One region of the Mucilaginibacter sp. 22184 genome, then DNA from elsewhere that is predicted to be linked to it. Evidence: riboswitches for the same ligand, from Rfam matches in the RefSeq annotation. Region 1 holds a riboswitch; each other region holds the start of a gene.
What was found. Region 1 has a riboswitch for cobalamin ahead of metE (5-methyltetrahydropteroyltriglutamate--homocysteine S-methyltransferase). Riboswitches for the same ligand answer to the same signal wherever they lie in the genome.
Positions count from the first base shown of each region.

Region 2: it holds a riboswitch for cobalamin, as region 1 does, so the genes downstream of both, ACTJKG_RS12190 (TonB-dependent receptor plug domain-containing protein) here and metE (5-methyltetrahydropteroyltriglutamate--homocysteine S-methyltransferase) in region 1, are expected to answer to the same signal.
Region 3: it holds a riboswitch for cobalamin, as region 1 does, so the genes downstream of both, ACTJKG_RS14510 (TonB-dependent receptor plug domain-containing protein) here and metE (5-methyltetrahydropteroyltriglutamate--homocysteine S-methyltransferase) in region 1, are expected to answer to the same signal.

Region 1 is NZ_JBQEPI010000004.1:248,805-251,007, reverse strand. Features, by position in the region: gene ACTJKG_RS10945 (MBL fold metallo-hydrolase) at 1-315, opposite strand, end outside; gene ACTJKG_RS10940 (winged helix-turn-helix transcriptional regulator) at 408-752, shown strand; cobalamin riboswitch at 891-1,089, shown strand; gene metE (5-methyltetrahydropteroyltriglutamate--homocysteine S-methyltransferase) at 1,264-2,203, shown strand, end outside.
Region 2 is NZ_JBQEPI010000005.1:40,006-42,208, reverse strand. Features, by position in the region: gene ACTJKG_RS12190 (TonB-dependent receptor plug domain-containing protein) at 1-1,207, opposite strand, end outside; cobalamin riboswitch at 1,333-1,533, opposite strand; gene ACTJKG_RS12185 (serine hydrolase) at 1,581-2,203, shown strand, end outside.
Region 3 is NZ_JBQEPI010000006.1:114,065-116,267, reverse strand. Features, by position in the region: gene ACTJKG_RS14520 (AAA domain-containing protein) at 1-429, opposite strand, end outside; gene ACTJKG_RS14515 (hypothetical protein) at 601-876, shown strand; cobalamin riboswitch at 1,077-1,279, shown strand; gene ACTJKG_RS14510 (TonB-dependent receptor plug domain-containing protein) at 1,410-2,203, shown strand, end outside.

The DNA.
Region 1 (2,203 bases):
GGCATACAGATTGCCTGCTAATTTACCAGCGCCGGGTCTGGCTTTGTCACCGTTGCCTGCATCGATCATGATGGTCTTATCCGGTGATGTGAATACCATAATATTATGAGGCAGCATAAAGTGCGCGGTCAGGTTATTGTGGTTTTCCCGTAACTGTTTCAGTTCTGCAGGTGGTATACCGGGAGCAAAGCAGCCGTTATCATATTCTACATCTCCATCTGTAATAACCAACAGATTAAATGATTCAAAATGGTAACTTTTAACACCCGGAACCGGGTTTGTTTTTATAGCTGATATTTCTGAGTTCTTGGTCATATTATTTGTTTTTATCGCTGGCAAATGTCCCGGTTTTTGCTGATCATCGGCAAAAGACTATATTTATATGCTTAGGCAATAATTTTAGACTAATGGCAAAATCGATCACCCGTAAAACAAAAAATTTTAACCCAACCAACTGCGCGGTAACCTATTGTATGAATATTATTGGGGGCAAATGGAAACCGGTGATCATTCACCTGATCAGGAACGGAACCAACCGATACAGCTTAATGCAGAAAGGCATCCCCGAAATAAGCAAGCAAACCCTCACCAATCAATTGCGTGAATTGGAGGTAGACGGCGTATTGGAAAGAGTAGTTTTTGCCGAAGTGCCACCCCGGGTTGAATATCATATCAGCCAGCATGGCCAAACGTTACTGCCTATTATTGATGCCATGAAAGCGTGGGGATATGCCAACATGGGGAAATCGTAATCATTATTGACAGCAGAACATTTGCACATCTGCACATTTGTAATTTGCACATCTAAAAAACTTGTCCTATGGCAATTTCCTGCGTACGTTGATTATCGTGTTCCATTAAAGCCTATATTTGTTGTAATAAAGTTCTTTACTTTTTTTCAGCAATATGGTTTCCTGCCTGTGGAGGGCAGGGATTAAAAAGGAACCGTGTGTAAATCGCGGGCTGTCGCGCAACTGTAAGTAATACAAAAAGTTGTTGCCGGTAAGGTCCATTATTCCATCCAAACGGAATGAGAAGGACGGCAACAATATTACAAGCCAGGATACTTGCCCTATTGTATAAAAGACAATGCTTTCGCGTTTTGAAGCAGTAGTCAAAGAAAAAGGATAACCGCCGGCGCCCCTTTTTAGCGGCCTGCGCGTTGTTGTGCTTTTGCCTTTTATTACCATTTCCCGAAAGCATACCGAAAACCGTAAGGAGCATTAATTCAATTTAATGTTTAACCAAAAAAGTTTTATGCGTATGCTCAAAAACAATCTCGGGTATCCTCGTGTAGGTGCCCTCCGTGAACTTAAAAAGGCCAGTGAGGCGTATTGGGCCGGCCAATTTACCCGCGACGAGCTGTTTGCCGTTGCCCGCCAGATCAGGATCAGCAACTGGAAAACCCAGGTTGATGCCGGTATCGATCTGATTCCCTGTAACGATTTTAGCTTTTATGACCAGGTGCTGGATACTTCGCTCATGCTGGGTGTTATCCCTGAGCGTTACACCCCTGTTTTAACCCAAAACAAAGCCAATACCGAGATCGACCTGTACTTTGCCATGGCTCGCGGTTACCAGAAAGATGGCCTGGATGTAACCGCCATGGAAATGACCAAATGGTTTGATACCAACTACCACTACATTGTGCCCGAGTTTATACAAAACCAGCAGTTTCGGGTGTTTTCAGAAAAAGTATTTGATGAATTTACGCTGGCTAAACAACATACCGGTACTACACCAAAACCGGTGCTGATCGGTCCGGTAAGTTACCTGTTGCTGGGTAAAGAGAAACAAGCAGGCTTTAATAAGATCGATCTGATCAAAAAACTGGTGCCTGTTTATATCGAAGTATTGAAACGCCTGAAAGAGTATGGCGCGGTTTGGGTACAAGTAGATGAGCCTTTCCTGGCGCTTGATTTGACCCAGGCCGAAAAAGACGCCTTTGTATACGCTTACAACGAGATCAACAAAAATACTCCGGGTATCAAAATACTGCTTACCACTTATTTTGAAAGTCTGAAGGATAATACCCAGCTGGCCGTAAACCTGCCGGTAAGCGCCCTGCATATCGACCTGGTACGTGCCCCGCAGCAACTGGATGAGGTGCTTACCTTGCTGCCCGAAAAACTGAGCCTGTCGGTAGGTGTTATTGATGGCCGCAACATCTGGAAAAACGATTACATCAAATCCATATCGCACA
Region 2 (2,203 bases), on a different contig from region 1:
TGTATCGCCCACCCAGTTCCATGTGAAAAATATCAGCTTTAAAAAACAAAGAAGTATAAGCGCTGAATATATTATTATGAGCCAAATTATCGGCGATAGTACTGGCTCCGGGATGATAACCTGTTGATTCATATAAGCTATATTGGGTAGTGTTGCTATATTTAAAACTTACCCCACTGGTTATGTCAAAATATTTACCTAATTCTTGATTCAACACAACTTCGGCATTGGTAATACGCCCAATATTTTTAGTTATCTGGTGGGTAGAATCGTTGTCGGTAGGAAAGTTTTTAAAATTATTCCAAACTGTATTTTGCGATATATTGAAACGCAGCGACCCTTTTGGCAATATTAATTTAGCCCCTAAACCTCCAAACAAAAACGTATTGTTGTAAGTATAATTTTGATCGTCGGTAAATGCTCCGTAGGGTAAATTACCTGATGTATAGCTTGTTTGCAGGTTTCCATTCAGGCTGAAATTCCTGGAAACTGCCTGATTGATATTTACACTCGCCGAACGCTGATGAAAGCCATCTTTTTTAAAATTGCCTTTACCCGTTGTATCTGTTGCTGCCGCAAAACCTCTTGAATCGGAATTGGAAATATTTACAGCAACTCCCGTTTTGTTTACCGTTCCATTTAATGAAGCCGACTCTTTGAAGGTATTATAACTACCACCCATTAGCTGCAGGCTACTTTTAAGTCCTTGCCCGTTTCCTTTTTTGGTAATGATATTGATAACACCGGCCACAGCGTCTGAACCATACAAAGTTGATCCGCTTCCTTTTAAAATCTCGATATGATCTATCAGATCCAATGAAAAAGCGTTCAGGTCATAACTGCCGTCTATGGCTGCTGCATTGTTCACTGGGAAACCATCAATCAATATCAACGTGTTTCCTGTAGATGCTCCATACAGATAAATGGATGTAGCGATACCCGGCGCATTCTGGGCGCCCGAAAATGTAAGTCCCGGAACGGTATTTAGTAATTGGGGTAAGGTTTTCCCCTGTGAGCGATTAATCTGCTCGGCCGGGATCACGGTAACTACCCTGCCTATATCAGATAGTTTTTTTGGTGAGCGGGTAGCGGTAACCACTACATCATTAAGCAATCGCGTAGTATCCTGCGCTTGTGCTGTGGTTACCAGCAATGTAGCCTGCAATAATCCAATTCCTAAAATACCTTTAAAGTAAAGTTTGTCCATATAACCTGTTATAATTAAATAATGCTTGTTATCAACTTATACTATATCCAATATATGATCAGGGCAAATGAAAATACACTCAATGAAGGGCATTCACATTCAAGCTTCAATCCCCGAAAGCTATGAATACTATAAGTGCTTGGGCAGGTGTTCTGACTTGCTCCCCAAATTGCCCGGCCTTCCCATTCTTTTCAGAACAGTGGCCATAAGAGTGGGCAATGGTTAAAGAGCTTACAGCTGCGGGACAGTTACGGATTATTCACCGTATTCCCTTTTAATTCATTTACAGTAATAAACCGTATGAAACCTAAAGCGCAACAAAAGTAAGCTAAGTATGAGCAATCGCAAAGTAACAATCTGTATATTTATGATAATGAAACCGTACATTACATTTCTGTTGCTGGTAATCGCCATATCCAGCTTTGCTCAGCAACCTGATACTGTTTTCCTGAAAGAGCTTTTACAAAGTCATCCGGAGCTATTTAGTAAGATATTGAGCCATCCTACCCAAAATGAGGTACAAATATTGTATACGCAAATCGACCGAGATAAAAACAACACACCGCATTTTAAGTCATACAGTTATCGACTTAACGCTAAACATTATTTCTATCCTGCCAGTACAGTTAAACTACCAACAGCCATTTTCGCGCTGGAAAAACTTCACGAATTACATGTTAAAGGCTTAACCACAAGATCAACTATGATCACCGACAGCGCCTTTGCCAAACAGACTAGGGTAAAAACAGATACCTCATCGGCAAATGGGCTACCCAGTATAGAGAATTATATTAAAAAAATCTTATTGGTAAGTGATAACGACGCTTTCAATCGCTTGTATGAATTTGTTGGCCGTGAAGAGATCAATCGCAAACTAAAAAAATACCAGTTATATCATACCCGTATTGTGGGTCGGCTGGCCGTAGGCGATGCCGGAGAAAACACAAGACATACCAACCCCATTACTTTTTACGATGGAAACCAAGTGGTATACCG
Region 3 (2,203 bases), on a different contig from region 1:
AGCCTGTTTAAGGGCATTCTGCATTTCGTCGTAACTATTGTTATCAAAAAGCAGATCGATGCCGAGTTTGCCGTCGCAGGTCCAATCTGGCAGTTCGTCGGTATATAGGGTGATTTTTAGGCGGTCGCCGCCCTGGTAGGTGATGGTGCCTTCCGCACGGTCGGTCTTTGGATCGTGATTGGAGAACAGGGCTGCAGGTACTCCAAAACGCAACTGGTGAGCCAGGTCCTTATGTGTAGTTCGTTCAACCTCTACATTGATATAATCGCCCCGGCCGGGCTCGGTTCCACGAATGGCTATAGGATACCAGCTAAGTCCTTGTGCCCGGCGGTCGGCAGCTGATGAGTTTTCGGTTAGTTTAAGATAAGCGTTACGGTCCTCCTCTTTTTCTTTATTCAGCAGATCAAGGAGCCTTTTGAAATAATCCATTGCCTGCAAAGGTAGGGATTTTGGGAGCAAGGATTTGGGGGACTTTGGGAGCAAAGAGCAAGGATTTTGCGAATAACGATTCTTGGAGTAAGAAACTATTTTCAAAAATTGTAAGGGACTGTTATGCAGAACGACTAACTCTATAGTATAAATCTAAAATAGGGGAGGAATATGGATGAATTGACAAAAATAGCGTACAACTGTCGCAAAGCCACTCGTTTAATTGAGAAGAAGCTGATTGACCACTTAACACTTCGCGAAAAGCTGGAATTGAAGATCCACCTGGCCGGCTGCTCGGTATGCAGGGTGTTTGAACAGCAAAGCTCCATGATCAATAAAATGGTGTGCGAGCTGTTCCATCCGGCAAAGATCAGCGAATTGAAGCTGGATGATGAGTACAAAAAGCAATTGCAAAAACGTATTGAAGAAAAACTGAACAAGCATTGAGATAAAAATTTACAAAATAAAAAATTTAAATAGTAGATATAAACTATAGATTTTCAATTATATAAATTTTATAATTGAATGAAAGCTTTATTGTTTTGCTCCGCATGATTTTCGTTGATGAATTAGGTATGGTATCCTGTTTGAAAATTATGCTATCTATGCGGCATACCAAAACATCAAAGTCCTTGTGCTTTTTATTTCTATATTTGCCTCGCTTTTGGTTCCCCAGGCCTTTATGATTTGGGGATTAAAAGGGAATCCGGTGTAATTCCGGAACTGTCCCGCAGCTGTAAGCTCTGTTAACCGCTATCCATTCTATAGCCACTGTTTCGATATGATCGCGACGGGAAGGCCGGGTAAGCGGGGAGTAAGTCAGAAGACCTGCCATTGCATGATATGTATTCATAGCTTTCGGGGATTGAAGCTGGAATGAAGATACCTCACGTTGTTGCGTATTTCCATTGATGGTACCCTGTTGGCTGTTTGTTTAATTTTTTCACGAACAGAACGTATTGCAACACTTGTACAAATATTTGTGCTTCCCGATTTTTTTTATTTGCCTTACAGCGGTATGGGGCCTGTTTTGTGGTAACGCTAAGGCGCAGGTGGCGGATACCAGTCGCCATAAACCTGCAGCAGATACTGTTAAAAGTCACCATCTGAAAGAGGTTTCCGTTCGTGCAGGCCGGATTTCTTCGCGTAATACTTCGGCAACACCACTGCAAATACTCAAAGGAGCGGAGCTGGAAAAGCTGAATAGTTTTTCGGTGGCCGATGCCATCCGTTATTTCTCAGGTGTGCAATTGAAGGATTACGGCGGCGTAGGCGGTCTCAAAACCATTAATGTGCGCAGTCTGGGTAGTAATCATGTAGGTGTTTTTTATGATGGTGTCGAATTTGGCAATTCGCAAAATGGCCAGGTTGACCTGGGTAAGTTTTCGCTGGATAACATTGATGAAATAGCCCTTTACAATGCGCAAAAGGGTACCATATTTCAGTCGGCCAAGGGCTTTGCCTCCGGGAGCGCTATTTGCCTTACCTCGCGTCAGCCGCATTTTGAGGATAGTAGCCGTTCTGCTGGTAAAGTGAGTTTTAAAACCGGTTCATCAGGTTTGGTTAATCCGTCATTCTTTTGGCAGTATAAGCTGAGTGATAATACCTACAGTACCTTCAGTACAGAGTTTGTACATGCCAATGGCCGCAACAAATTCCGTTATACTAATGGTGTTTATGATACTACAGCCGTGCGGCAAAACAGCGATATCACCGCGCAACGGGCAGAGCTCGGGCTAAATGGAAAGCTGCCGGATAGTAGTAAATGGGCAGT